Regions from separate parts of the Streptomyces sp. P3 genome, predicted to be linked through region 2. Evidence: riboswitches for the same ligand, from Rfam matches in the RefSeq annotation. Region 2 holds a riboswitch; each other region holds the start of a gene.

The links. Region 2 has a riboswitch for cyclic di-AMP ahead of C6376_RS10890 (M23 family metallopeptidase). Riboswitches for the same ligand answer to the same signal wherever they lie in the genome.
Region 1: linked by a shared signal. The riboswitch ahead of C6376_RS00220 (M23 family metallopeptidase) and the one ahead of C6376_RS10890 (M23 family metallopeptidase) in region 2 are both predicted to bind cyclic di-AMP.
Region 3: linked by a shared signal. The riboswitch ahead of C6376_RS13165 (transglycosylase family protein) and the one ahead of C6376_RS10890 (M23 family metallopeptidase) in region 2 are both predicted to bind cyclic di-AMP.
Region 4: linked by a shared signal. The riboswitch ahead of C6376_RS34880 (LysM peptidoglycan-binding domain-containing M23 family metallopeptidase) and the one ahead of C6376_RS10890 (M23 family metallopeptidase) in region 2 are both predicted to bind cyclic di-AMP.

The regions. Positions count from the first base shown of each region.
Region 1 covers NZ_CP028369.1:73,225-80,439, reverse strand. The annotation lists gene C6376_RS00235 (DNA topoisomerase (ATP-hydrolyzing) subunit A) at 1-1,914, opposite strand, end outside; gene C6376_RS00230 (pitrilysin family protein) at 2,186-3,535, shown strand; gene C6376_RS00225 (pitrilysin family protein) at 3,532-4,920, shown strand; cyclic di-AMP (ydaO/yuaA leader) riboswitch at 5,131-5,297, shown strand; gene C6376_RS00220 (M23 family metallopeptidase) at 5,312-6,067, shown strand; gene C6376_RS00215 (GntR family transcriptional regulator) at 6,255-6,950, shown strand; gene C6376_RS00210 (HPr family phosphocarrier protein) at 7,075-7,215, opposite strand, start outside.
Region 2 covers NZ_CP028369.1:2,417,303-2,424,517, reverse strand. The annotation lists gene lhgO (L-2-hydroxyglutarate oxidase) at 1-57, shown strand, start outside; gene trmB (tRNA (guanosine(46)-N7)-methyltransferase TrmB) at 273-1,118, shown strand; gene C6376_RS10900 (PrsW family glutamic-type intramembrane protease) at 1,240-2,697, shown strand; gene C6376_RS10895 (aldo/keto reductase) at 2,773-3,717, opposite strand; gene C6376_RS10890 (M23 family metallopeptidase) at 3,880-4,920, opposite strand; cyclic di-AMP (ydaO/yuaA leader) riboswitch at 4,930-5,096, opposite strand; tRNA gene C6376_RS10885 (tRNA-Met) at 5,412-5,485, opposite strand; gene C6376_RS10880 (dihydrofolate reductase family protein) at 5,557-6,684, opposite strand; gene C6376_RS10875 (MarR family winged helix-turn-helix transcriptional regulator) at 6,796-7,215, shown strand, end outside.
Region 3 covers NZ_CP028369.1:2,917,533-2,924,747, reverse strand. The annotation lists gene C6376_RS13185 (Ppx/GppA phosphatase family protein) at 184-1,125, opposite strand; gene C6376_RS13180 (DUF501 domain-containing protein) at 1,122-1,661, opposite strand; gene C6376_RS13175 (septum formation initiator family protein) at 1,687-2,163, opposite strand; gene eno (phosphopyruvate hydratase) at 2,282-3,577, opposite strand; gene C6376_RS13165 (transglycosylase family protein) at 4,134-4,838, opposite strand; cyclic di-AMP (ydaO/yuaA leader) riboswitch at 4,842-5,024, opposite strand; gene C6376_RS13160 (transglycosylase family protein) at 5,230-6,264, opposite strand; gene C6376_RS13155 (cytochrome P450) at 6,480-7,215, opposite strand, start outside.
Region 4 covers NZ_CP028369.1:7,898,684-7,905,898, reverse strand. The annotation lists gene C6376_RS34885 (DUF6250 domain-containing protein) at 1-200, opposite strand, end outside; gene C6376_RS34880 (LysM peptidoglycan-binding domain-containing M23 family metallopeptidase) at 527-1,492, opposite strand; cyclic di-AMP (ydaO/yuaA leader) riboswitch at 1,497-1,654, opposite strand; gene C6376_RS34875 (alpha-galactosidase) at 1,959-4,034, opposite strand; gene C6376_RS34870 (tyrosine-protein phosphatase) at 4,259-5,056, shown strand; gene C6376_RS34865 (DUF6126 family protein) at 5,065-5,187, opposite strand; gene C6376_RS34860 (helix-turn-helix domain-containing protein) at 5,184-5,816, opposite strand; gene C6376_RS34855 (aspartate aminotransferase family protein) at 5,952-7,215, opposite strand, start outside.

The DNA.
Region 1 (7,215 bases), 2.3 Mb from region 2:
GACGACGCCCTGTTCCGTGCCGATGGCCAGCCCGGGGGACGACTCGTCGAGCGTGGTCAGGCAGACCACCGTCTCGTCCCCCTCGAGGGACACGAACTCCGCCAGCGGGGCTCCTCCGGACAGGTTCGGCGCGGACGCCGTGTCCGGAAGCTGCGGCAGGTCGACGACGTTGATCCGCAGCAGACGACCTGAGGACGTCACCGCGCCGATCTCGCCGCGCGCGGTGGCCGGCACCGCCGAGACGATCACGTCGTGCTTGGTGCGAGTGCCGTCCCCGTCCCCGTCTTCGGTGTTCGCCGTGAAGGGGTCGCCGTTCGCCGTGCGCGCCAGCAGCGCCGTGGAGGACAGCAGGACCCGGCACGGGTCGTCCGCCACCTGGAGGGGTACGGCGGCGGCCGTGGCGCCCGACGACTCCAGCAGGACGGTACGCCGCTCGGTGCCGAACTTCTTGGCCACCGTGGCGAGTTCCGCGGAGACCAGCTTGCGCAGCTCCGCGTCCGAGTCCAGGATCCGGGTCAGCTCGGCGATCTCCCCGGTGAGCCTCTCCTTCTCCGCCTCCAGCTCGATGCGGTCGAACTTGGTGAGGCGGCGCAGCGGGGTGTCCAGGATGTACTGGGTCTGGATCTCCGACAGCCCGAAGCGCTCCATCAGGCGCTCCTTCGCCTGCGCGCTGTTCTCGCTGGAGCGGATGAGCCGGATGACCTCGTCGATGTCGACGAGGGCCGTCAGCAGGCCCTCCACCAGGTGCAGCCGGTCACGGCGCTTGGTGCGGCGGAACTCGCTGCGGCGGCGCACGACGTTGAACCGGTGGTCGAGGTAGACCTCCAGCAGCTCCTTCAGGCCCAGCGTCAGCGGCTGGCCGTCCACCAGCGCCACGTTGTTGATGCCGAAGGACTCCTCCATCGGCGTCAGCTTGTAGAGCTGCTCCAGCACCGCCTCCGGCACGAAGCCGTTCTTGATCTCGATGACCAGACGCAGACCGTGCGCCCGGTCGGTGAGGTCCTTGACGTCGGCGATGCCCTGGATCTTCTTGGACCCGACCAGGTCCTTGATCTTGGCGATGACCTTCTCGGGGCCGACCGTGAAGGGCAGTTCGGTGACGACCAGGCCCTTGCGGCGGGCCGTGACCGTCTCCACCGCGACCGTGGCGCGGATCTTGAAGGTGCCGCGGCCGCTCTCGTAGGCGTCCCGGATTCCGGAGAGGCCGACGATCCGGCCGCCGGTCGGCAGATCCGGGCCGGGGACGAACTTCATCAGGGCGTCCAGATCCGCGCCCGGATAGCGGATCAGATGGCGGGCGGCCGCGACGACCTCGCCCAGGTTGTGCGGCGGCATGTTCGTGGCCATGCCGACCGCGATCCCGGAAGCGCCGTTGACCAGCAGGTTCGGGAAGGCGGCGGGCAGTGCGACGGGCTCCTGCTCCTGCCCGTCGTAGTTCGGCGCGAAGTCGACCGTGTCCTCGTCGATCGACTCCGTCATCAGGCTCGTCGCCGCGGCCTGGCGGCACTCCGTGTACCGCATGGCGGCCGGCGGGTCGTCATTGCCGAGGGAGCCGAAGTTGCCGTGGCCGTCGATCAGCGGCACACGCATGGAGAAGGGCTGGGCCATGCGCACCAGGGCGTCGTAGATCGACGAGTCGCCGTGCGGGTGCAGCTTGCCCATCACCTCGCCGACCACACGGGCGCACTTCACATAGCCGCGCTCCGGGCGCAGGCCCATCTCGTTCATCTGGTAGACGATGCGGCGGTGCACCGGCTTCAGACCGTCACGGGCGTCCGGCAGGGCGCGGGAGTAGATGACCGAGTACGCGTACTCGAGGAAGGAGCCCTGCATCTCGTCGACGACGTCGATGTCGAGGATCCGCTCCTCGTACGAGTCGTCGGGCGGCGGGGTCTTCGTGCTGCGGCGGGCCATCGCTGCCGGCTCCTTGCTGGGGCGTGTGACGGGATCTGATGCGGACCATTGTGGACCGTGGCACTGACAGGGCGGGCGAGGACCCGGCGTCGGCCCTTCGGCCCCGCCCGCGAAGTCGCCTCGTCCACGGCTGCCCGCAGGCTACGCGATCTCGCTCTCGGCGTATGTCGTCCGGGAACTTCGCCTCCTGTCCGCACGCTTGCATACAGTGACAGGACCGGCAGGAAAACCGCGGTTTCGACGACCGCGTCCGCGATCGGAAGGGACGTACATGCCCATGGGTCACACGGCCACAGCCCAGGCAGGCTCCGGGGGCCTGACAGCGACCGAGCACCGCCTGGCCAACGGCCTGCGCGTGGTGCTCTCGGAGGACCACCTGACCCCCGTGGCGGCGGTGTGCCTCTGGTACGACGTCGGCTCACGCCATGAAGTCAAGGGCCGTACAGGCCTCGCCCACCTCTTCGAGCACCTGATGTTCCAGGGGTCCGGCCAGGTCAAGGGCAACGGCCACTTCGAGCTGGTCCAGGGTGCGGGCGGTTCGCTGAACGGCACCACCAGTTTCGAGCGCACCAACTACTTCGAGACCATGCCCGCCCACCAGCTGGAGCTCGCCCTCTGGCTGGAGGCCGACCGCATGGGATCCCTGCTCACCGCGCTCGACGACGAGTCGATGGAGAACCAGCGCGACGTCGTCAAGAACGAGCGCCGCCAGCGTTACGACAACGTTCCCTACGGCACCGCCTTCGAGAAGCTCACCGCTCTCGCCTACCCCGACGGCCACCCCTACCACCACACGCCGATCGGCTCGATGGCCGACCTGGACGCAGCGACGCTGGAGGACGCGCGCGCGTTCTTCCGCACGTACTACGCGCCCAACAACGCGGTCCTGTCCGTGGTCGGCGACATCGACCCGGAGCAGACGCTCGCCTGGATCGAGAAGTACTTCGGTTCCATCGCCGGGCACGACGGCAAGCCCGCCCCGCGCGACGGCTCCCTGCCCGACGTCATCGGCGAGCAGGTGCGGGAGGTCGTCGAGGAGGAGGTGCCGGCCCGCGCCCTGATGGCGGCCTACCGTCTGCCCGAGGACGGCACGCGCGCGTGCGACGCCGTCGACCTGGCGCTCACCGTCCTCGGCGGCGGCGAGTCCTCCCGCCTCTACAACCGGCTCGTGCGCCGCGACCGTACGGCGGTGGCGGCCGGCTTCGGCCTGCTGCGGCTGGCCGGAGCACCTTCCCTGGGCTGGCTGGACGTGAAGACGTCCGGTGACGTCGAGGTGCCCGTCATCGAGGAGGCCATCGACGAGGAGCTCGCCCGGTTCGCCGAGGAGGGCCCCACGGCCGAGGAGATGGAGCGCGCCCAGGCCCAGTTGGAGCGCGAGTGGCTCGACCGCCTCGGCACGGTCGCCGGCCGCGCCGACGAACTGTGCCGGTTCGCCGTCCTGTTCGGCGACCCGCAGCTCGCCCTGACCGCGGTCCAGCGGGTGCTGGACGTGACGGCCGAGGAGGTGCGGGAGATCGCCCGGGCCCGCCTGCGTCCCGACAACCGCGCGGTGCTCGTCTACGAGCCCACCGCCCCCGAAGCCCCCGCCGACCAGGACGAGAACGAGGAGGCGGCCCGGTGACCGAGCTCGCCACGATGGACTTCCACCCCCAGCCCCTGGCGGGCGAGGCCAAGCCGTGGGCGTTCCCGGCGCCCGAGCGCACCGCCCTGGCCAACGGCCTGACTGTGCTGCACTGCCACCGCCCCGGTCAGCAGGTCGTCGCCGTCGAGATCCTGCTCGACGCCCCGCTGGACGCGGAACCGGCCGGTCTCGACGGCCTCGCCACGATCATGGCGCGCGCCTTCACCGAGGGCACCGACAAACACTCCGCCGAGGAGTTCGCCGCCGAACTGGAGCGCTGCGGCGCCACCCTGGACGCGCACGCCGACCACCCCGGCGTCCGCATCAGCCTCGAGGTCCCGGCCTCGCGCCTGACCAAGGGCCTCGGTCTGCTCGCCGACGCCCTCAGGGCGCCCGCGTTCGCCGACAGCGAGGTCGAGCGCCTCGTGCGCAACCGCCTGGACGAGATCCCGCACGAGCTGGCCAACCCCTCCCGGCGCGCCGCCAAGGAGCTCTCCAAGGAGCTGTTCCCGGCCACGGCCCGTATGTCGCGTCCGCGGCAGGGCACCGCCGAGACGGTAGAGAAGATCGACTCCACGTCCGTCCGGGCCTTCTACGACAAGCACGTCCGCCCCGCGACGGCCACCGCCGTGGTCGTCGGCGACCTCACGGGGGTCGATCTGGACACGCTCCTGGGCGACACCCTGGGCGCCTGGACGGGCTCCGCCGCCGAGCCCCGGCCGGTGCCCCCGGTGACCGCCGACGACGCCGGCCGGGTCGTCATCGTGGACCGCCCGGGCGCCGTCCAGACGCAGCTGCTGATCGGCCGGATCGGCGCCGACCGGCACGACCGCGTGTGGCCCGCCCAGGTGCTCGGCACCTACTGTCTCGGCGGCACCCTCACCTCCCGTCTGGACCGCGTCCTGCGTGAGGAGAAGGGCTACACCTACGGCGTCCGCGCCTTCGGGCAGGTCCTGCGGTCCGCGCCGGACGGCTCGGGCGCCGCGATGCTCGCCATCAGCGGCTCCGTCGACACCCCGAACACCGGTCCCGCGCTGGACGACCTGTGGAAGGTGCTGCGCACCCTCGCCGCCGAAGGGCTGACCGACGCCGAGCGGGACGTCGCCGTGCAGAACCTGGTCGGCGTGGCGCCGCTGAAGTTCGAGACCGCGGCGGCCGTCGCGAGCACGCTGGCCGACCAGGTCGAGCAGCACCTGCCCGACGACTACCAGGCGACGCTGTACCAGCAGCTCGCCGCGACCGGCACGGTGGAGGCCACCGCGGCGGCCGTGAACGCCTTCCCGGTGGACCGGCTGGTGACGGTTCTGGTGGGCGACGCGGCCCGGATCAAGGAGCCCGTCGAGGCCCTCGGCATCGGCGAGGTGAAGGTCGTGTCCGCCGAGTAGCAACCGGCCGCCGCGGCAACGGCACGCACGCGCAGGGGCCCTGGTCGACCGAGCGTCACCAGGGCTTCTGTTTGTCCGAATTGGGGTGGAGGTTGCCTGTCTGCTCTGTGGGATGCGCTACAAAAATCGTGATCCGTTTGAGGATTGATCCCCGCGCCGCTTAGCTTCATCCGGGCTGTCCGTCAGGCACTGCGCCGCAGCCGCGGCACCGGACAGTCATCGCCGAGTCCCCGTACGGCGCGAGCCAGGGGAGCCGGGGACCCACTTGTGAAGTCCCTGGGGTGAATCGGACGCCCGCGTGCACGCGAGGGGGTCCGTAGGAGACCTTCCTGCTCCGAACCCGTCAGCTAACCCGGTAGGCGAGAGGGAAGGAAAGGACACCCCTGACTTCATGGCGTTCACCTGCGCCACCGGGAAGCACCGCCGGCCCAGCCGGATGCAGCGCTCCACCGCTCGCGCGGTCGGCGTGGCGGCGCTCACCACCACCGGTGTGATGGCCACCGTCGCCTCCACCCCGGCCTTCGCGGCCGAGCCCACCCCCGAGCAGACCGGTCTGATCCCCGTCGTCACGGCCGGCGAGTCCGTCGCCGAGTCCGTCGCCGACCAGGTCGACGAGCAGGTCGCCGCGCAGAAGCAGGCCGCCTTCGAGGAGGCTTCCCGCAAGGCCGCCGCCAAGAAGGCCGTGGAGGAGCGCGAGGCACGCGTGCGTGCCGCCCGCGAGGCCGAGCGCAAGCGTCTCAACGCCTTCGTGCCGCCGATCACCGCCTCCTACGTCTCCACCGGCTACCAGGCCAGCAGCTCGCTGTGGTCCTCCGGCAGCCACACGGGCATCGACTTCCACGCGGCCAGCGGCACCACCGTGCACGCGGTCGGCTCCGGCACCGTGGTCGAGGCCGGCTGGGGCGGCGCCTACGGCAACCAGGTCGTCCTGAAGATGAACGACGGGACGTACACGCAGTACGGTCACCTGTCGTCCATCGAGGTGTCGGTGGGCCAGACGGTCACCCCGGGCCAGCGCATCGGGCTGTCCGGCGCGACGGGCAACGTCACCGGCCCGCATCTGCACTTCGAGGCCCGCACGACCCCCGAGTACGGCTCGGACATCGACCCGGTCGCCTATCTCCGGGGGCACGGCGTCAACGTCTGACGAATGACGGCGACAGATCGTTCGGCCCCGGCCCCTCGGCCGGGGCTTTCGCCGTTTCCGGGGGTCCGCTGTCCAAAAAATATCCCTGGATTCCGGCTCCCCGTCGGAAATTCCCGCTCATTGCAATAGAGTCACGGAACACACGTCAACCGTCGACGTTTCACGGGGATTAAGGCGGAGGTCCGTCATGCGAATTCCGGCGCACTCGGTGTGCACGGCCATCCGGGACGACATCGTCGCGGGTGTCTACGAACGCGGCAGCCGCCTCACCGAGGAACTCCTCGCCCGTCGCTACGGCGTCTCGCGTGTCCCCGTCCGCGAGGCGCTGCGCACACTGGAGGCCGAGGGCTTCGTCGTCACCCGGCGGCACGCGGGCGCGTGTGTGGCGGAGCCCACCGAGCAGGAGGCCGCGGACCTGCTGGAGATGCGGCTGCTGCTGGAGCCGCTCGGTGCCTCCCGGGCCGCCCAGCGGCGCACGGAGGCCCATCTGAAGGTGCTGCGCGGCCTGGTCCGGCTGGGTCAGGAGCGGGCCAGGAGAGGCAACAGCGAGGATCTGCGCTCTCTTGGGGGCTGGTTCCACGAGACGCTCGCACAGGCCTCCGGAAGTCCCGCCCTCTCGTCGATGCTCACCCAGCTCCGGCACAAGATCGCCTGGATGTACGCGGTGGAGGCGCCGGCCGATCCCGTGGCGTCCTGGGCGGAGCACGGCGCCATCGTGGACGCGGTGACGCGCGGCGACGGGGAGCGCGCGCGGGCTGTCACGGCGCTGCACACCGAGCGCGCGACGCTCGCGCACCGGCTGCGGTTCTCCAGGGGATCCGAGAGCGCAGACCGTGTGAGGACCTCGCAACCTCCCGTAAACATGACCGGTCTGCGGCATTAACACGGGAGCCGTATACAAAGAAGAAGTAATTCGCGGGGGATTACTCATGCTGCCCGTGAACAGGAAAAGCGAAGGGCTCGCCCGGTAATTCGGACGAGCCCTTCGCCGCATAATGCGGCGGTGCTCAGACGGTCTCGGGGAGTTCTTCGAGCCCCTCGGCGACCAGCTTCGCCAGCCGGTCGAGCGCGGCGTCCGCGCCCTCGGCGTCGGAGGCGAGGACGATCTCCTCGCCGCCCTGGGCGCCCAGGCCGAGAACGGCCAGCAT
Region 2 (7,215 bases):
CTCCCGATCGGCCGCGAGGTGGCCCGCAGAGCCTTGGGCGCCCTGGCCGACACGTGACCTTGACCGACGCGTTGCCCTGACCGACACGTGCCCCTGACCGACGTCTGAGGGAGCCGCATGTCGTGCGGAACGCGGCGGCCGGGGCGACCGACCCCGGTCGGGAGTGACCGGCCCGGGATCCGGCGGGGTACCCGTGGGAAGCGGGGTGGATCACCGGGGCCCCGGGCGCTCGCGCGGGGGACGGTGGACAGCCCCGTAAAATCGACCCCACTGTGGCTGATTCCGTGAGCGTTCCCGATGTCCCCCCGTCCTCCCCGCGTGGTGAGCACCACCCGGGGGAGGCTGTTCGGCATACCCGCGCCAAGGGGGAGCCGCGGTTCCCCGACGGGCCGCGGGCCGATCCCGCCGGTTCACACTTCGAGCGGCGGATCCGCAGCTTCCAGCCCCGGCGCAGCCGGGTGACGGCCGGGCAGGCGGACGCGCTGCAGCGGCTGTGGGCCAAGTGGGGGCTGGACATCGACGGGCGCGGGGTGGACCTCGCCGAGTTGTTCGGCGCAGGAGGGCGTCCCGTCGTGCTGGAGATCGGTTTCGGCATGGGTGAGGCGACCGCGCGGATGGCCGCCGCCGACCCCGGCACCGACATCCTCGCGGTGGACGTGCACACGCCCGGTCAGGGCAACCTGCTCAGCCTCGCCGACCGCAACGCGCTGACCAACGTCCGGGTCGCCAACGGCGACGCGATCATCCTGCTGCGCGAGATGCTGCCGGCGGACTCGCTCGACGGGCTGCGCGTCTACTTCCCCGACCCCTGGCCCAAGAAGCGCCACCACAAGCGGCGGCTGATCCAGCCGGAGTTCCTCGACCTGGCGGCGACACGGCTGAAGCCCGGCGCGCTCGTGCACTGCGCGACCGACTGGGAGCCGTACGCGGAGCAGATGCTCGAGGTGCTGACCGCGCACCCCGACTTCGAGAACACCCGGGCCGACGGCGGGTTCGCGCCCCGGCCCGACTTCCGGCCGCTGACCCGTTTCGAGGGTCAGGGGCTGGACAAGGGTCACGTGGTGAACGATCTGCTGTTCCGGCGCGTACAGCATCGCGTCCAGCACGGGGATCACTGACCGAACAATTCCCTCCACCACAGTCCCCTCCCTCGTTAGGGTCGATGCCGTGGCCATCAGTTCCCCGTTTCCGCCCAGTCCGCCGCAGCCGCCGCACCCCGGCCGCGAGCCCGAGGGCGGTGTGCTCCGGCAGCCTCACTGGTGGCAGCACAGGTGGGTCCGGTACGGCGCGCTGATCACCCTGCTCGCCCTGTCCGGGCTGGTCATCCTCGCCCTGGTCCGCGAACAGACCGGCACCGAGGGCCTCCTCGTGGGGCTGGGGCTCGCCGTGCTGCCCGTACCGCTGCTCGTCGCCGCCTTCCGGTGGCTCGACCGGGTCGAACCCGGCCCGTGGCGGAACCTGCTCTTCGCCTTCGCCTGGGGCGCGTGCGCGGCGGCGCTCATAGCCATCATCGCCAACAGTTTCGCGACCAGATGGATAGCCACCGCGACCGCGGACCCGTCCGGCGCGGACACCCTGGGCGCGACCGTCATAGCGCCGGTCGTCGAGGAGTCCGCCAAGGCCGCGGCCGTCCTGCTCGTCTTCCTCTTCCGCAGGCGGGACTTCACCGGGATCGTCGACGGCGTGGTCATAGCCGGCATCACCGCCACCGGCTTCGCCTTCACCGAGAACATCCTCTACCTCGGCACCGCCTTCGGCACCGACCAGCTCACGGGCGACAGCGGCATCGCCTCCGTCACCGCCGCGACCTTCTTCGTGCGCGTCGTCATGTCGCCGTTCGCGCACCCCCTGTTCACCGTCCTGACCGGCATCGGCTTCGGCGTCGCCGCGCTCTCCGGGGAGCGCCGGCACGCACGGCGCGTGCTGCTTCCGCTGTCCGGGCTGCTCCTCGCGATGGGCATGCACGCCCTGTGGAACGGCTCCTCGTCGTTCGGCGAACTCGGGTTCCTCGCGGTGTACGCGGCGATCATGGTGCCCGCGTTCGGGCTGCTGACCTGGCTGGTGGTGTGGACGCGCCAGCGCGAGCTGCGCACGGTGCGCGAGGAGCTGCCCGTCTACGCGGCCGCCGGCTGGATCGCGCCGGCCGAACCGTTCGCGCTCGGCTCGATGCGGGCCCGGCGGCTGGCCAGGGTGTACGCCGGACGTCACCTCGGCAGGCCCGCGGCCCGTGTCGTGGCACAGTACGAGGCGTACGCGACATCCCTCGCGTTCCTGCGCCACCGCGGCCGGCAGGGGCGGGCAGGCGCCGATTTCCTGGTCCGCGAACGGGAGTTGCTGAACGAGCTGTGGCGGCGCAAGGACGTCGCCCGGCCCGCCCTGGACCACGCGGCCCGCATGACGGCCCCTCCGGTGCGGATGCCCCCGCCGCCCTGGCCGACGTACGGGACGTACGGGTACGGCCAGGGCCCGGCGTACGGCCAGGGCCAGGCGTACGGCCCGGGCCCGGGATACGGGCAAGGACCGGCGTACGGCCAGAGCCCGACCTACGGCGGCCGGCCGCCCGCCCCCGGATACGGCCACCGGAACGGCCACACACCCGGGTACGGGTACGGGTACGAGCCCGGCAACCCGCCCGGACACGGGCACGGATACGGGTATCCGCCGGGCCCCCACCCCGCGGCCAACCCCCACCAGTAGCCGGACGCCCCACGCGGGCCGACGCACCGGACGCGCCGAGCCGGTCAGGCCGACAGCCCGGACGCGCCGGTCAGGTCACGCCGATGCCTGGGTCAGGCGGGTGACCTCCGCCTCGGTCAGTTCCAGGTCGGCCACCGCCATCAGCGCCGGGAGCTGCTCGGCCGTGCGGGCGGAGGCGATCGGAGCGGCCACCGTCGGCTGTGCGGCGAGCCACGCCAGGGCGACCGTGGCGACCTGGGCGTCATGGGCGCGGGCGATCTCGTCCAGCGCGGCGAGGACGCTGCGGCCCCGGGCCGTGTCGAGGTGCTTGGCGGCGCCGCCGGCGCGGGCGCTCTCGACCGTCGTGCCGGGCCGGTACTTGCCGGTGAGGAAGCCGGAGGCCAGCGCGAAGTACGGGACGGCGGCGAGGCCGAAGCGGGCGGCGAGGTCCTGGAGGCCGCCCTCGTAGGTGTCGCGGGAGACCAGGTTGTAGTGGGGCTGTACGGCGACGTACCGGGCGAGGCCCTCGCGGTCGGAGAACTCCAGGGACTCCTGAAGGCGTGCGGGCGAGATGTTGGAGGCGGCTATGTGCCGCACCTTGCCCGCCCTCACCAGTTCGTCGAGCGCGCCGACGATCTCTTCGACGGGCACCTCGGTCTTGTCGAAGTGCGTGTAGTAGAGGTCGATGTGGTCGGTGCCGAGACGGCGCAGGGAGGCGTCGGCGGCGGCCTTGATGTTGTCCGCGGACAGACCGGGGAAGTCGGGGTGCTGGCTGACCTTGGTGGCGATCACGACGTCGTCGCGGTTGCCGCGGGCCTTCAGCCACCTGCCGATGACGGTCTCGGACTCGCCGCCGCCGTTGCCCTCGACCCACGCGGAGTAGGAGTCGGCGGTGTCGACGAAGTTGCCGCCCGCGGCCGTGTAGGCGTCGAGGACGGCGAAGGAGGCCGCCTCGTCCGCGGTCCAGCCGAAGACGTTGCCGCCGAGGGCGAGGGGGAAGATCTCGAGGTCCGAGGAACCGAGGGTGCGCAGAGAAGTCATGCTTCGTCTCAACGGACGCGGCAGGCACGCCATTCCTCGCGTGACACGAAGAACAGGTGAACAAGCGGCAGCCCTGACGTCGGGGGTGGCCGTCAGGGCTGCCGTTGCTCGATGGTCCTCAGAGCTCCTCGAGGGACGGCTCAGGCCTCCTCGAGGGACGGCTCAGGGGTTGAGGCCCTTGCTGCGCAGCCAGGCCGCCGGGTCGATGCCGTCGGCGTCGCCGTTCGCGTGGACCTCGAGGTGGAGGTGGGCTCCGGTGACGTTCCCGGTGGCGCCCACGCGGCCGATCACGTCACCGGTGGCGACCTTCTGGCCGACGCTGACGCTGATCGACGACTGGTGGCAGAACCAGAGCTCGGTGCCGTCGTCCAGGGTGAGGATGGTGCGGTAGCCGTAGGAACCGGCCCAGCCGGCCTCGGTGATGGTGCCGCTGTGGACGGCCTTGATGAGCGTGCCCGTCGGCGCGGCGAAGTCCAGACCCGTGTGGTAGCCGGAGGACCAGAGGGAGCCGGCCTGGCCGAAGGTCGAGGTGATGGTGTACGAGGAGGTCGGCAGCGTGTACTGCTTGGCCAGCTCGGCAAGACGCGCGGCCTCGACCTTGGCGGCGGCCTCCTCGGCGGCCTTCTTCTTCGCGGCGGCGGCCTTGGCCAGCGCCTCCTTCTCGGCCTTGACGACGGCGTCGGCCTTCGCCTTGGCGGCCGCGGCGGCGGCCTTGACCTCGACCTGGGTCTTCTGCGACTCGGCCTGGGCCATGATCCGGCTGCGCAGGGCCTCGCCGGCGTCGGCGACGCTCTGGTCGACGTCGGTGTCGGCGTCGGTGTCGAAGGCGGCCTCGGAGCCGAAGCTCGCCAGGGCGGGCGCGGCTTCCGGGGCGGGCTTGTCGTCGGAGATCAGCGAGCCCACGCCCGGCAGGTCCGGCATGGAGATGGAGACCGGGGCCTTGCCGGTGTTGGCGCTGGCCATCCCGCCCGCGCTGACGGCGGCGATGACGCCGACGCCGAGGACGGTGGAGCTGCGGGCGAATCCGCCGCCGCGCTGCTTGGCGACGCGGTGCTTGCCGCGTACCGGGCGAATGGACTCCGCGGTGGGGTTCCACTCCTCCCAGGGGCCCTCGTCGGTGCGGTAGCCGCCGTAGCCGAAGGTCTCGGTGGGGGGCTGGACCGGCGCGTACGGGGCCTCGGGGGCAGGCGGGTTGGACGCCACGCGGGCGCGCTCCTTTCCTTCCGTCGCCTACCGGGTTAGCTGACGGGTTCGGAGTCGGAAGGTCTCCTACGCGCGTATACCGGCCGTGGACTCTGCGAGTTCACGGAGGCTTCCGCGTGATTCACCCCAAGGTGGTGGTTCCCCGGTTCCCTTGCGGGATTCGGCGCGTGCGCACGGAGCCGACTCTTGTGTCGGCTGGGACGGCCGCGCTGCGTTATCGAACGTTAATAGACCCGGGGGTGCGTTTCCAAGCCGTTCTTCTTGATCAACAACAATTCCGGCCTGGACTTTCTGGCCAGCAGCGGTGAAAAACGGGCGAGTTGACCCTCGTTCCGGGCGCCTCACCAGTCACACGCGTAGACGCGGCCGCCCAGGCACGGCGCACAGGGCGGCCACCCGGTCACGAAGGGTCACGAAGGGGCGTGGACACGCCATGGAGACGAACGCACCGAGGGCCGGAACCCTTTCGGATTCCGGCCCTCGGCCTTCAGTAGCGGGGACAGGATTTGAACCTGCGACCTCTGGGTTATGAGCCCAGCGAGCTACCGAGCTGCTCCACCCCGCGTCGTTGTGACTCCAGTGTACGTCATCCGGGGGACGCCCAGCACCAGGCTTTGTCGCGGCCCGGCCGGGGCCTCACACCAGGTGCCGGTTCGGGGCCTTCGCCCGCTCCTCGTACTCCGGCAGCACAAGGACGTCGACGCCCGAGGCCGCCAGCATGCCGGTCCCGTCCGCCGCCGTCACGAAGGTGTCGGGCTCGCGCCACGCCGTGACCACCCGGCGCACGCCGGCGTCCAGGATGAGGCGGGCGCACGGGGCGGGGCGGGAGGAGCGGCGGGCGCAGGGCTCGAGGCTGCTGTAGACGGTGGCGGCGGCCAGCCTGGGGTCGGCGGGGTCGAGCTTCGCGAGCGCCGCCTCCTCGGCGTGCACGACCGGGTCGCCTCCCTCGCGGGAGTGCCCGCGGGCCAACTCCGTCCCGTCGGCGGCCACGATCACCGCGCCGACGCTGAACGCCGTGCCGGAGGGCGGGCACTGGGCGGCCAGCTCGCAGGCGAGGGCCAGCCAGTGCCGGTCGGCCGCGGCGGCGAGCGGTCCGGCGCCGGGGGCGGTGGGCTCGTAGCGGTGCAGGACGACGTCCTCGATGCGCCGTGTCTCCACCAGCCGCAGCCGTCCGCCCTGGTAGCCGCCCGGCCCGAAGAGGCGGGGCGCGTCGGGGTCGCCCACGAACAGCGGGGCGAGGACGAGCTGGAGTTCGTCGGCGAGCCCCTGCTGGAGCAGCTGGGTGTGGACGGTTCCGCCGCCTTCGACCATGAGGCGCCGGACGCCGAGCTCGTCGTGGAGGTGTGTGAGGAGGCGGCGCCAGTCCAGCTCGGGGCCGAGCGGGACGACGTCCGCGGCGATGCCGAGCGCGCGGGCCCGTTCGGCGCCCTTCTCGGTCGTGTACACGGCCTTCTCGCCGCCCGTGTGCCAGAAGTTCGCCGCCGGGTCGAGGTCACCGGAGCCGCTGACGGTGACCTTGAGCGGGTAGGCCGGCCGGCCGGCGGCGACCCGGGCGGCGCGGCGCTCGGGGGAGTTCACCAGGAGCCGGGGGTTGTCGGCGCGGATGGTTCCGGCGCCGATGAGGATGGCGTCCACGGAGGCCCGTACCGCGTCGACGCGGTCGAAGTCGGCGGGGCTGGAGAGCAGCAGGCGTTCGGGCGTGGTGTCGTCCAGGAAGCCGTCGAGGGAGACGGCGGCGGACAGCAGGACGTACGGGTACGGCATCGACGTGCTCCCGGGCTCGGTCCGACGGCGGTCTTGGCTGGGGGGTCTTGATTGTCAGGGTCTCGATCGGCGGGGTCTTGGTTCAAGTTTGAAACAACCTACACTGGGTGCATGACGACTCGCTGGCTCACCCCCGAGGAGCAGCGCGCCTGGCGCGCCTATGTTGCGGGCTACCTCCTGCTGGAGGACGCGATCGACCGGCAGCTCCAGCAGGAGGCCGGCATGCCCCACCTGTACTACTCCATTCTCGCCAATCTCTCGGAGACCCCGGAGCGACGGCTGCGGATGACCGAGCTCGCGGAGCAGCTGAAGATCACCCGTAGCAGGCTGACCTACGCGGTGTCCCGGCTGGAGAAGGACGGGCTGGTGCGGCGCGAGGAGTGCCGGTGGGACAAGCGCGGCACCGTCGCGGTCCTGACGGACGAGGGCATGGCGATCCTGGAGAACCTCGCGCCCGGCCACGTCGAGACGGTCCGCGCCGGCCTGTTCGACCGGCTCACCCCCGAGCAGGTGGGACAGCTGGCGGAGATC
Region 3 (7,215 bases), 500 kb from region 2:
CCGGAAGGGCCAACCGGGACACAATCGCCCTCCGACAGGGCCAAATTCCTTGTGAAGAACTTCACGAACTTTCCCGGCGGAGTGTCGCGAGACCACGCCGAAGGGGCCCCGAAGGACCCCCAGGACTGCTCATCCGCGCATCCTGCCTGCTCAGCAGAGTGCACCCGACGACCCCGACGAGCCCTACGCGACCGACCAGGCGATGCCGTCGAGGATGTCGTGCTCGCTCACGACGACCTCCTGCGCGCCGGTGCGCTCCATGATCGCCAGCAGCACCAGCGCGCCCGCCCCGATCACGTCCACCCGTCCCGGATGCATCGCGCCGATCGCGGCACGCTCGGCGTGCGTGGAACGCAGCAGCCGCCCGGTGATCGCGCGGACCTCGTCGTGCGAGACGCGCGAGTGGTGGATGGCCGCCGAGTCGTACGCGGGCAGTTTCTGGGCGATCGCCGAGACCGTGGTGACCGAGCCGGCCAGGCCGACCAGGGTGCGTGCCTCGCGCAGCGGGACCGTCCGCTCGGCGAGGTCGAGGGCGGCCTCGATGTCGGCGCGCATCGCCGCGATCTGCTCCTCGGACGGCGGGTCGGTGACCTTCCCGTCCACCACCAGGTGCCGCTCGGTCATCCGCACGCAGCCGACGTCGACCGAGCGGGCGGCGCGCACCCGGTCGTCGCCGACGACGAACTCCGTCGAACCGCCGCCGATGTCCACCACCAGGTAGGGCCGGGCCAGGTCGTCGCGGCCGGTGAGCTCCTTCGTGGCACCGGTGAACGAGAACTCGGCCTCCTGGTCGCCGGTGATGACCTCCGGCTCGACGCCCAGGATGTCCAGCACCCCGCGCACGAACTCGTCCCGGTTCTCGGCGTCCCGGGAGGCGGACGTGGCCACGAACCGCAGCCGCTGCGCGCCGAGTTCCTTGACGGCGGCCGCGTACTCCCGGCAGGCGGCGAACGTCCGCTCCAGCGCCTCGGGAGCGAGCCGGCCGGTGCGGTCGACGCCCTGGCCGAGCCGGACGATGGTCATTCGGCGGTCCAGGTCGACGAGTTCGCCGGTTTCCGGGTCCGCGTCGGCGACGAGCAGCCGGATGGAGTTCGTACCGCAGTCGACGGCGGCCACCCGGGTCACGGGGCCTCCCCCTCGACCGGCTGGGAAAGGATCACGCAGGCGCCCTTGCGCCACCACTCGGGGAGCATCTCCAGCGCCTCGTCACCGAGCGGGTTCACGCCCGGGCCCGCGGCCAGCGAGTGGGCCACCAGGACGTGCAGGCACTTCACCCGGTCCGGCATGCCGCCCGCGCTGGGGAAGTTCCGCAGCTCCTCGATCTCGTCCCGCCGCCGGACGTAGTCCTCGTGGGCGGCCCGGTAGGCCGCGGCGAGCTCGGGGTCGGACTGCAGCCGCTCCGTCATCTCCTTCATCACGCCGTTCGCCTCCAGCGTGCCGATCGCCGAGTTGGCCTTCGGGCACGTCAGGTAGTACAGCGTCGGGAAGGGGGTGCCGTCGGGCAGGCGGGGGGCCGTCTCGACGACGTCCGGATGACCGCACGGGCAGCGGTGCGCGATCGCGCGCAGGCCGCGCGGCGGGCGTCCGAGCTGCTGCTTGAAGGCCTCGACGTCCGCGTCGGTGGGCTCGGTGCGCGGAGTGGTCGGCGGGGGCGTCTGCATGCCTGTCTTTCCATCGGTCGGTCGGTCAGTGGTCGGAGGCGTCGGACTTGTCGACCCCGTCCCAGACGTTGGAGTACCAGGGGCGGTCGGCCCCACCGAGGTCGGCGCGCGAGCGCCTCGCGGCGTCCGGGTCGACGACGACGAAGCCGGTCTCCCCCGGCAGTACGTAGTGCAGCCGCAGCCGGATCTGCTGCTCGGCGTACGCGTCGTCCTGCCAGCGCGCCTTGAGGTCGCGCAGCTGCTCGACGCGCTCGGCGGCCTGCTGCTTCTCGCGCTCCAGGTCGGCGATCTCGGCGCGCTGGGACACGTACTGGCGCATCGGGTAGGCCAGGGCCACGATCAGCGTGCACAGGACGAGCGCCAGCAGGGCCGCGCGGCCGGTGAGGCGGGAGCGGCGGGCCTGGCGCTTGGTCTGCGAACGGTAGACACGGGCCGCGGTCTGCTCGCCGAGCAGCTTGATCCTGGTCGCGGTGGAGAAACGGTCCCGGTCCTTCACGGCCATGTGCTGCGCCTCCCGTCTCCCACGTGCGTACGTCCCCGCACACGGTACGGGACCGAGTACGGGGACGTTCGTGCGACTGGCTAGGCCTTACCCCGGGTGGGGTCAGCCGTTGCCGCGCTCAGTGGTTCGCGGAGCGGAACCGCGGGAAGGCGGAGCGGCCCGCGTACACCGCGGCGTCGTCGAGGATCTCCTCGATGCGCAGCAGCTGGTTGTACTTGGCGACGCGGTCCGAGCGGGCCGGGGCGCCGGTCTTGATCTGACCACAGTTCACCGCGACGGCGAGGTCGGCGATGGTGACGTCCTCGGTCTCGCCGGAGCGGTGGGACATCATGCACTTGAAGCCGTTGCGCTGGGCCATCTCGACGGCGTCCAGGGTCTCGGTCAGCGAGCCGATCTGGTTGACCTTGACGAGCAGGGCGTTGGCGGAGCCCTCGTCGATGCCGCGGGCCAGGCGCTCCGGGTTGGTGACGAAGAGGTCGTCGCCGACGATCTGGACCTTGTCGCCCAGCTTGTCGGTGATGACCTTCCAGCCGGCCCAGTCGTCCTCGTACAGCGGGTCCTCGATGGAGACGAGCGGGTACGCGGAGACGAGCTCCTCGTAGTACTCGGTCATCTCGGCGGCCGAGCGGGACTTGCCCTCGAACTCGTACTTGCCGTCCTTGTAGAACTCGGACGCGGCGACGTCGAGCGCGAGCGCGATCTGCTCACCGGGGACGTAACCGGCCTGCTGGATGGCCTCGATGATGAGGTCGAGCGCGGCGCGGTTGGACTCCAGGTTCGGGGCGAAGCCGCCCTCGTCGCCGAGGCCGGTGGACAGGCCCTTGGTCTTCAGCACCTTCTTGAGGGTGTGGTAGACCTCGGCGCCCCAGCGCAGGGCCTCGGAGAAGGACTCCGCGCCGATCGGGGCGATCATGAACTCCTGGATGTCCACGTTGGAGTCGGCGTGCGAGCCGCCGTTCAGGATGTTCATCATCGGAACGGGCAGCAGGTGCGCGTTCGGGCCGCCCAGGTAGCGGAACAGCGGCAGGTCGCTGGCCTCGGAGGCGGCGTGGGCGACGGCGAGCGAGACGCCGAGGATGGCGTTGGCGCCGAGCGAGCCCTTGTTGTCGGTGGCGTCCAGGTCGAACATGGCCTGGTCGATCAGGCGCTGCTCGGTGGCGTCGTAGCCGACGAGCTCCGGGCCGATCTGCTCGATGACGGCGAGGACGGCCTTCTCGACACCCTTGCCCTGGTAGCGGTTCGGGTCACCGTCGCGCAGCTCGATGGCCTCGAAGGCACCCGTGGAGGCGCCGGACGGAACGGCGGCACGACCCGTGCTGCCGTCGTCGAGGCCTACCTCGACCTCGACCGTGGGGTTGCCTCGGGAGTCCAGGATTTCCCGGGCTACGACGACGTCGATGGACGGCACGAGCATCTCCTTCATGGGATGTGACGCTGAAAGTGCGCGGCGCGTGGCCTTGCGCCTAGAGCCTAACCGCCTCCGGGGCGTCGGCCACCGACCGACCGTCCCGTGGACGGACTGACCGTACACATTGTTCCTGTCCGGAACAAAGCGGCTGGGGAAAGCGGCCCGAAAGGCCGGGAAAACACCACGCGGCCCGGGAGGCCGACGGCCTGACGGACGGCTGCCTGACGGGCGGCTGCCACAGGACCCGAAGGAACGGAAGGACCGCAAGGACGGCGGCCGGGAGGCCCGGAGGCCGGAAGTGCAGCGGCCGGAAGAACGTCGGCCGGGAGGAAAGCGGTCTGGAGAACGCCGGCCGGGAGCGCGGCGGCTGGACGAACGACGGCCGGAAGAGCGGCGGCCGGGAGCGCGCCGGCCGGAAGAGCGCAAGAGAAAACCCCGTCCCGGTGCGTACGGGGGAACACGCACCGGAACGGGGGGCTCGTGGGGACGGGGGGCCGTCACGCGGTTCTCAGGGTGCCGACCTTCATCGGGAGGGCACGGTGGCCGCGTCGGCAGCCGGCTGTCACTTCAGGTGCAGCTGCTGACCCGGGTAGATGAGGTCGGCGTCCTGGACGATGTCCTTGTTCAGCTCGAACAGCTTCTGCCAGCCACCCTCGACCTTGTGCTTCTCGGCGATGGAGCTGAGGGTGTCGCCCTTGACGACCTTGTACTCGCCGTCGCCCTTCTTGACCTTCTTGCCGGTCGGGGTGGTGACCGTCTTGGACTTCTTGGCGGCCGCCGGACGGTCGGTGGAGCGGGAGCTGCTCTTCTGCTCGGTCGAGCGGGAGCTGCTGCCGCTGTCCGACGAGCCGGAGGAGCCCGAGTTCGAGGAGGCGGCGCTGCCGCCGTCGTAGGAGGCGCCGGACAGACCCTTGCCGCAGACCGGCCAGGCGCCCTTGCCCTGGCCCGCGAGGACCTTCTCGCCGATGGCTATCTGCTGGGCCTTGGAGGCCTGGTTGGCCTGCGAGGCGTACTGCGTGCCGCCGTACGCGGCCCAGGTGGAGGACGAGAACTGCAGGCCGCCGTAGTAGCCGTTGCCGGTGTTGATGGACCAGTCGCCGCCGGACTCGCACTGGGCGACCGCGTCCCACTCGGAGGCGGTGGCGGCGGAGGCGTTGCCGGCCGCCAGCAGCGGTGCGGCGATGGCGACGCCGGTGACGCCGGCCAGAGCGGCGGCACGGGTGGCCTTGGACGGACGGCGGTGCTTGCCCTTACCGGAAAACAGCATGGTGGATCCCCTCACCGACGCCTGCGAGGTGAGCTGTCGGGTTCGGGCCGTGTGAGTTGCCCGGCCACTCCTCCGCCGGAGACTTCCGCTCCGTGGAGGTGTGGCTTCACCCCAAGCCGCTCCGGTGACTTCCCGGTTCGGCACTTACCTTGGGTCCCCCGCTCCTGCCTACGGCGCTTGACGCGACGACTGTTCCCGGGCAGCCGCTGGCAGGATTCGGCGTTGCGACGGCCGGGGCTCGGGTTGCCGAGCGGTCACGACCGTAGACACGCGATCCGCGGAATTTCAAAGACGATCAGGGCTTCTGAGACTCATCCCACACTTTCACCAAAGCGGACATTCACCGCGAAGTGTGACGTGAACTCCCGCTGATTTTCTTGGGCTTTGCGCCCTATTGGACCCCTGTGTCGAGGGTCTGACCGGGAGCGATGTCGCTCGGATCGGCGCCGATGACGTCCTTGTTCTCGGCGTAGAGGGCACGCCATCCGCCGTGGAGGCCAAGGGAGTCGGCGATGGAGGCGAGGGAGTCGCCCTCCTGGACCACATAGGTGGCCGCGGCGTGCCGGCCCGCGGAGGCGGTGGACGCACCGCCCGCCTCGATGTCGGCACCCTTGGCCGCCGGCTCGTCGGCCGTGGTGCCGCGATGGCGGCCGGAGCCGAGGGAACCGGTGTCGACGAGGTTCCAGGAACCCGCCTCCTGGCCCGACTTGTCCGGGTTGACCGCTTCCGGTGTCCCCGTGGGCGAGCCGTCGGCCGCCCGCGGGCCTCCCTGACGGCCGGCGCCGTCGGAGTCGCCCGTGACGGCCGATGGTGACGAAGGGGACGAAGGTGACGCCGAGGGTGAACTCGTGGAATCACCGGACGAGTCAGGCGAGTCGGACGACCCGGTCGAACCGCTGGAGTCGCCGGAGCCGGTCGAGCCGCCGGAATCCGAGGAGCTCGACGAGCCCGACGAACCCGACAACCCCCTGGACAGGTCGGACAAACCCGAGGAGCCGGATGATTCCGACGAATCGCCCGCCACTCCGGTGTCCACGGCCAGCGCGCCGTTCTCCTTGGTGAGCCCGGAGGTCAGCCCGCACGTGCCCCACGCGCCTACGCCCTTGGCCGCGAGCACCTTCTGCGCCACGGCGATCTGCTGGTTGCGGCTGGCCAGGTCGGGGCTCGCCGCGTAGTCGAGTCCGCCGTAGGCGTTCCAGTCCTGCTGGGTGAGGCTCAGGCCGCCGGACTCGCCGCCGACTCCGTCGGCACTCCACGAGCCCCCGGTCTCGCACTGCGCCACCTTGTCCCACACCGTGCCGTCCGCGGCGCTCGCGCCGGAGGCGGCGAACAGCGGGATGGCGATGGCGGAGCCGGTCACCCCGGCCGCGACGAGCAGCGCGGGGGCCTGGCGGGGGCGACGGTGACGACCGTTCCCGGAGAGCATGCGAGGGCCTTTCTCTGGACAGCAGTGCCGGCGCGGGCGAGTGAGCTGACGCGTCGCGCTGACGAGTGAACGTATCGGCAGACGATCACTTGTCACAAGTTAATGCCGCGCAGATCACGTGAAGATCACAGACTTGAGGATCGGTCACCTTTGCTTCGCCACATGGTCACAATCCGCTGACGTCCGGTCAGACCCGCACCGCTGTGACGGAACCGTCAGACGCCGGAGCGCGGGCCGGACACCGGGGCGAACTCGACCGGCAGCGTGCGCAGGCCGCGCATGATGAGGCCGCCGCGCCACCTCAACTCGGCTGGTTCCACCGCCAGTCGAAGGTCGGGAAGCCGGGTGAGCAGAGTGGCCAGCGCGGTCTGGCCCTCAAGCCGGGCCAGCGGGGCGCCCAGGCAGTAGTGGATGCCGTGGCCGTAGCCGAGGTGCTGGTTGTCACGGCGGGCGAGGTCGAGGGTGTCGGGGTCGGTGAAGCGGGCCGGATCGCGGTCGGCGGCGGCCAGCACGACGAGGACGGGATCGCCGGGCGCGATGTCCTGGCCGCCGATGACGACCGGCTCGGTCGCGAACCGCCAGGTGGCGAGTTCGACGGGCCCGTCGTAGCGGAGCAGTTCCTCGACGCCGGTGGCGAGCAGGGCGTGGTCGCCGCCGTCCTCCGTGAGGGACCGCTGCAGGGCCTCGCGCTGGGCGGAATGGGTCAGGAGGGCGTACATGCCGTTCCCGATGAGGTTCACGGTCGTCTCGAAGCCGGCGAACAGCAGGATGAAGGCCATGGCGGCGGCCTCGTTCTCCGTGAGGTGTTCCCCGTGGTCAAAGGCGCGGATCAGACCGGAGATGAGGTCCTCGCCCGGGGCGGGTTCGGCGGGGAGTGCGGCGCGTTTGCGGTGGATGAGCTCCAGCAGGTAGCCGCGCATCTTCTTGACCGACCGGGCGACGCCTCCCCTG
Region 4 (7,215 bases), 5.5 Mb from region 2:
ATCTCGAGGCTCCCGCAGGAGGCGGCGACCGTGCCGCCCTGCTCCCGCTCGACGGCCCACCGGCCGAGCCCGTGCCGGAAGTCGTCGTGGGCGAGGAGCCGCCGGCGGCGGGGCGCGGCGCTCGCCGTCGTCGCGGGTGCGAGGGCGGCCAGGGCGGCGGAGGCGGCGAGTGTGCCGAATGCTCTGCGCGTCGTCGTCACGGGATGCGGCTCCTTCGGGTGGGACCGGGGCGGCGGGGCGGCTTCGGTGTGCGGCGGGCCCCGCGCAGACGCCCGGTCGGCGTCCGTCGGGTCCCGGGCCGACGCCGAAAGCGCTTGCCGTCTGACCGGACCACTGTGTCCGTATCGGCCTCGCCTGTCGACGGTGCGACCGGACACGCCACAGGACCGCAATCGAACGATCATGAATGAGCGGAGCCGGCGGTGTCCGTGACGCACGCACGCCGGACACGCCGAAGGCCGGCCCCGGATCGTGCGATCGGGGTCCGGCCTCGGGCTGCGTGTCGGGCGCGGGGGCGTCGGCGGTGTCAGCCGACGGAGACGCCGTGGGCGCGGAGGTAGGCGACCGGGTCGACGTCCGAGCCGTAGTCCGGCGTGGTGCGGATCTCGAAGTGCAGGTGCGGTCCGGTCACGTTGCCCGTCGCGCCGGAGAGCCCGACCTGCTGGCCCGCGCCGACGGTCTGGCCGGCCGAGACGGAGAGCTGGGACAGGTGGGCGTACTGGGCGTAGTAGCCGTCGTTCAGCTTGATGACGACCTGGTTGCCGTAGGCGCCGCCCCATCCCGCGGAGACGACGGTGCCCGCGGCGACGGCCTTCAGCGAGGTGCCGGTCGGGACGACGAAGTCGACGCCGGTGTGGTAGCCGCTGGACCACATGCTGCCCGACTGGTGGTACGGGGTGCCGACGGTCGCGCCGGACACGGGCAGGGTGAAGCCGCTCGCGCTGCTCTCGGCGGCCTGGGCGGCCGCCTTCGCGGAGGACCCGGAGGACGACGACTTCGACGCCTCCGGGGACTTCGAGGTCGTCGCGGACCTCGAGGACTTCGCGAAGGAGTGCGCCGAGGACGAAGAAGACGACGAACCGGACGACTTGGGGGCGCCGGACGCGGCCTTCGCGCCGATGGACAGCTTGAGGCCGGGGTGGATCAGCGAGGGGTCGGCGCCGACGGCCTCACGGTTGTCCTGGTACAGCTTCTTCCAGCCGCCGCCGACGTGCTGCTCGGCCGCGATCTTCGAGAGGTAGTCGCCGGAGCGCACGGTGTAGGTCGTGGCGGCGGACTTCCGGGTCACCGGAGCGGTCGGCGCGGCCTTTTGGGAAACCGTCTGCGCGACGGCCCGGGAGACGCCCTGGGGCGCGGACTCCGGAGTTGCCGCGTGGGCGCCGGAGGCGGCCATGAACGGAAGGGCGAGCGCGGCACCACCGGTTCCGGCGGCGGCTATGGAACGGGTGAGGCGCTGGGCCTTGGGACGGCGGTGCTTACCCTTCGCGGGCATGACGAATTCCTCTCCGGCGCCTGCGAGGTGAGCTGTCGGGTGCGGACTGGAGATGTCCGGCCGCGTCGGGACGCGGCTTTACCCCGAGCCTGTTCCGGGACCGGAACAGGCGGTGATGCCTGTGGGTCCCCCGCTCCTGCCGTGTACGGGTGAGTGTGCGGATTCCGGGCGGCGGCAGGATTGGGCGTCCGTCCGGATTGGTGTGGAACGTAAGCGACCGGGACGCACAGGGACAAGCAGAGGTTGCACGGTGATGGCTTTTATCTTGATCCGCCGCCTGAATTCCCGGTCACGCTCCGTGAATCAGAACAGCCTTTTCGGCGCAAGCACCCTGGAAATCCGCATGAATTACGTGAACATGACGGGCGACGTACGGTCACGGATATGACGCTGCTCACGTGACGCTTCTCCAGCTTTTCCTGTTCCAGAGCGAGTTGGAACGAAGAATCCAATTCGGACAGAAACCTCAGATGCGACGCAGTCGGATAACCGTCGCATCAAGGTCGCCTCGCAGCCCCGTGCCCATTCCGTGATGCAGAAGCACCGCACCTCGGTGGATTTCACCAGTTTCACGGCATTCGTACGACGCCGTCGGGTCGAGTCCGCGCAGCCGCAGCGCCGGAACGGGCTCGCCGAACCGCTGCGCCTGGAGCCAGGCGAGGACGACCGTCTCGTCGCCGAGCACGTACTGGACGGCGCTCAGGCCGCCCGCCGGGGGACGCAGCCGATACAGGTCGCCCTGCTGCACGATCGTCCGGATGTCCTTGTAGAGGTCCACCCACCGGCGGGCCTCGGCGAGCTCCTCCTCACTCCACTCGGCGAGGTCCCCGCCGACGCCGAGCACCCCGGCCATCGCGCTGACGAACCGGAAGCGCAGCGAGCTGACCCGCCCGTTGAGCTGCGTGTTGGGGCTGTCGGTGACCCACGCGGCCATGACCCGGGCGGGGTGGATCTGGCTGAAGCCGTGCTGGATGTCGAGCCGGTCCAGCGGGTCGGTGTTGTCGGAGGTCCACACCTGGTCGGTGCGGCTCATGATCCCCAGGTCGACTCGTCCGCCGCCGCCCGAGCAGGACTCGAAGGCGACGCCCGGGTGGGCCGCCCGCAGCCGGTCCAGGAGGCCGTACAGGGCCCGTACGTGGTCCACCCACAGGCGTTGCGGGTAGGGGTCGTCCGGCCAGCCGGCGTCGGTGAAGCAGCGGTTGAAGTCCCACTTGACGTAGTCGATCGGCGCGCTGGACAAGAGCCCGTCCAGCTGTTCCCAGAGGTATTCCCGGACGTCTTCACGCGCGAGGTTCAACATGAGCTGATTACGGAACTCCGTCCGCTTTCGTCCTGTTTGGAACTGTACCCAGTCCGGGTGCGCCCGGTAGAGGTCGCTGTCCGGGTTGACCATCTCGGGCTCCACCCAGATGCCGAACTGCATGCCGAGGGCGCGCACGTAGTCGGCGAGGGGCTTCAGCCCGTTCGGGAAGCGGTCCGGGTTGGGCTGCCAGTCGCCGAGCCCGGCGTGGTCGCCGGTGCGGGCCCCGAACCAGCCGTCGTCCACCACGAAGAGCTCGACGCCGATCGCCGCGGCGCGCCGGGCGAGGGTCGCCTGCTGCTCCTCGGAGATGTCGAAGTAGGTGGCCTCCCAGGAGTTGAACAGCACCGGCCGGTCCTGCTCGGCGTCCGGGACGACATGGGCCCGCTGGTAGGCGTGCCAGGCGCGGCTCGCCCCGCCGAAGCCGGCGTCGCTCCACAGGCCGGCGAAGACCGGCGTGGTGAAGGAGTCGCCCGCCGCGAGACGCAGCAGGCCCGAGTCGTCGTACCCGGCGCCGCCGGTGATCTGCACGCGCGCGTCGGGGAGCCGGGCGACGGCGATCCGCCAGGATCCCGACCAGCCGAGGGCACAGCCGTAGACCTCGCCGCGCTCCTCGATGGCGTCGGTGTCGAGGGCGACCCAGGGCAGGTGCTGGTGGCCGGTGTGGCCGCGACGGCTGCCGATGACCGTCTCGCCGTGGCCGAGCGGGGTGCGCGCGAGCCGCGACTCGGCGGCCCAACGGCCGTGCAGCTGCGACAGCCGCCAGTCGTCCCGCTCGGGCAGGGTCCAGGTGGCCGAGTCCGCGCGGAGCAGCTCCAGCGGCTGCTCGCCCTCGTTGCGCAGGGTCGTCCACCGCTCGACGACGTCGCCGCGCATCCGGTAGTGCAGGGTGACGGCGAGTCCGTTGTCCCGGAAGCGCAGCCGCAGTTCGTCGCCGTCCCGCTCGTGCGCCTCGAAGGTCCACTCGGTGCCGCGACGCTCGTCGGTACGCACCGACAGGGCGGGCCGGACGAACCGGGGGCCACCCTCGACCGGGTACTCCTCACGGCCGTCGAGCGGGGACTCGAAGGACGCCCCGCGCTCCGACCACGGAAGCGCGGCCAGGGCCTCGGCGTCGGCGAGGGCGATGGCCGGGCCCCAGTGCAGATGGACCAGTTCGTCCGCCTCGGTGAGGTGGAGGGCATAACTGCTGGTGGGCCCGGAAAGGACCCAGGTGCGGCCGGCGTCGGCGATCTCGGGCATCAAAAACCCCCACTGATACGAACAGGTGCGATCAAGCGTCAACATCATCGAACGCGGTCCGCCCGTCGGGCAACTTCCGGCGGACGACGCCCCACCTGGGCGGACGTCCGACCTGGGCGGCCTGCGGTCGCCCCGTTGCCCCGACGACCGGTGTCGTATGGTCGAGGAGGTCCTGTCGGCCACCACGAGCCGCGCCGACGCGGACCGACTGGGAGGGAGCCCCCGTGACGCAGCAGATCCCGTCGACCGAGCCCGAGCTGGCCGGCGTGCGCAACTTCCGGGACGTGGGGGGTCTGCCGACCGTCGACGGCCGGCGCGTGCGCCACGGTGTGCTGTTCCGCAGCGGCCATCTCGCGCACGCGACCGACGAGGACGCCGCGTTCCTCGCCGGCCTGGGCCTGCACACCGTCTTCGACTTCCGCAACGCCGCGGACCAGAGGCTGGAGGGCCCGGACGTCGAGCTGCCGGGCGTGCGCAACGTGAACCTGCCCCTGTCGGACCCGGCGGACGGCGCCGAGTTCTGGAAGATGGTGCGGGACGGCGAGATCGACCAGCTGCGCGGGATCCTCGGAGACGGCAGGGCGGCCGGCCGGATGATCTCCTCCTACCGCAGGATCGTCACGGAGCGCACGGCAGAGCACTCACAGGTGCTGCACGCGCTCGCCGAGGACAGCGTGCCGGCGCTGATGCACTGCGCGGCGGGCAAGGACCGCGCGGGCCTGTCCGTCGCGGTGACACTGCTCGCCGTGGGCGTGGAGCGCGAGGCGATCCTCGACGACTACCTGCAGTCCAACGCCAAGCACCGCCGCTACAAGGTGCGCCGCAGCGCCACCTCGGCCGCGGCCTACTCCCCCGAGGTCATGGAACTGCTCGACCCCCTCTTCGACGCCCGCGCGGAGTACCTCGAGGCGGCCTTCGAGACCGTGCAGCAGACCTGGGGCGGCGTCGACGCCTATCTGGAGCAGGGCCTCGGCGTCTCCCCCGAGACCCGCGCCCGACTGCGCGAGCGGCTCCTGGACTGACGGCCCCTCTACTGCTTGGCGCCCACCTCGAACAGCAGCCAGAGGAACCCCGCGAGGAGATGTCCCACGGCGATGTAGATGATCAGCCGGATCCAGAGGGTGCGGGGGAACTTCTCCTCGATGTCGCTCATGACGTCACTCCGGTCTCCGGCGGGTTCGGGCCCAGGCACATCGTGGCCGTGGGGCTGTGCAGCAGCGTGTGTACGAACAGGAGCTCGACCCCGTCGGCGTCCTGGGCGGCGATGCGGTGCGGGGTGAGCGAGTCGAAGTGCGCGCTGTCACCGGGCCCGAGCAGCTCCGCGGCGTCCGCCAGCCGCAGCCGCAGCCGCCCGCGCAGCACGTGCAGCCATTCCTCGCCCGGGTGCACCCGCACGATGTCCCCCTGCGCCCCGTGCGGCACGTGGACCCGCAGGGCCTGCATCGCCCGCCCGGAGGCGCCGGTCTGCCAGTACGTCCAGCCGCCGGCGCGGGTCGGCTCGATGGCGGCGGCGCGCACGACGGCGTCCCGGTCGGCGGCCGTCTCGCCGAGCAGCTCAGAGACCGTCGTACCGTAGACCCGGGCGAGAGCGAGCAGCATCGGCAGCGAGGGCTGGCGCCGCCCGGTCTCCAGCCGGGAGAGATGCGCGGGCGAGAGCCCGGCCGCCCGGGCGGCGGCCTCGAGGGTGAGGGCGGCCCGGCGGCGCAGGTCATGCAGTTGCGGGGCGACGGCGGAGAGCGCCTCGCTCTGTTCCGCCGGGTGCCCGGACTCGGTTGAGCTCATGCCTCCATTGGACGCCCCTTTTGCCTCTTTGGCAAATCCCTTGCCTCAGAGGCAAAGCACCGGCCGACCTGGCCGCCCGCGACCGGCGCGGCGGCAGGCTCGGGGCTGCGCCGCCGGTGGCGTCAGCGGTCGGCGTCAGCGGTTGGCGACCGCCTGTTTGACCAGGGTCTTGCTGAAGTCCCACATCAGTCCGCCGCCGCTGTGCGCGTCGTCCATCACCGCGGTGAAGGCGTCGACGAACCGGTCCACCTCCCGCTCCCCGACGATCAACGGCGGGATCAGCTTGATCACTTCCAGATGGTCGCCGGAGACCTGGGTGAGGATCCGGTGGCGCTGCAGCAGCGGCACGACCACCATCTGCGCGAAGAGCCCCTTGCGGGCCGCCTGGAGCATCGTCCAGCGGCCGCGCAGCTTCAGCGATCTGGGCTTTCCGAACTCGATGCCGATCATCAGACCCCGGCCGCGGACGTCGGCCAGCAGTTCGTACGTGTCGACGAGGGCCGCCAGCCTTGTTCTGAGCAGGTCGCCGGTGGCCCGGGCGTTCGCCACGATCTGCTCGTTCTCCATGACGGACAGCACGGCGAGCCCGGCAGCCATGGCCTGCGCGTTGGAGCCGAAGCTCGCCGAGTGCACCAGCACCCGGTCCATCGAGGAGTAGACCTTCTTGAAGATCCAGTCCTTGCCGAGGGTGGCCCCGACCGGCACATAGCCGCCGGACAGCGCCTTGGCCACGCACACGAGGTCCGGTTCGACCCCCTCCTCGTGCTGGTAGGCGTAGAAGTCGCCGGTGCGCCCGAGGCCCGTCTGCACCTCGTCCGCGATGAGCAGCGCCTTGTGGCGGTGCAGCAGCTCCTGCGCGGCGCGCAGATAGCCCGGCGGCGCCTCGTGGACGCCCTTGCCCTGGACCGGCTCGACGACCAGGGCGGCGACGTCGCCCTTCTTCACCTCGCGGGCCAGCGCGTCGAGATCGCCGAGGGGGACCGCCGTGTCGGGCAGCAGCGGGGCGAAGCCGTCCCGGAACCCCGGCTCGCCGTTCACCGACAGCGAGCCCGTGGTGAGCCCGTGGAAGGCGTGGTCGCAGTACAGGATCCTGGGCCGGCCGGTGGCGTACCGGGCGAACTTCAGCGCCGTCTCCACGGCTTCGGTGCCGCTGTTGCCGAAGAACGCCCGGTCCAGGTGGGGGCTGTGCGCGAGCAGCTTCTCGGCCAGCAGCCCCGGCAGCGGCTGGCAGTCGAAACGGGTGAGGTCGGCGAGCCCCGCGTCGAGGACGTCGTGCAGCGCCTTGCGGACGACGGGGTGGTGACGGCCGAGACCCATGACCCCGAACCCGGCGAGCATGTCCAGGTAGTCGTGGCCCTCGGCGTCCCAGAAGTAGGCGCCCTCGCCCCGCTCGTAGACC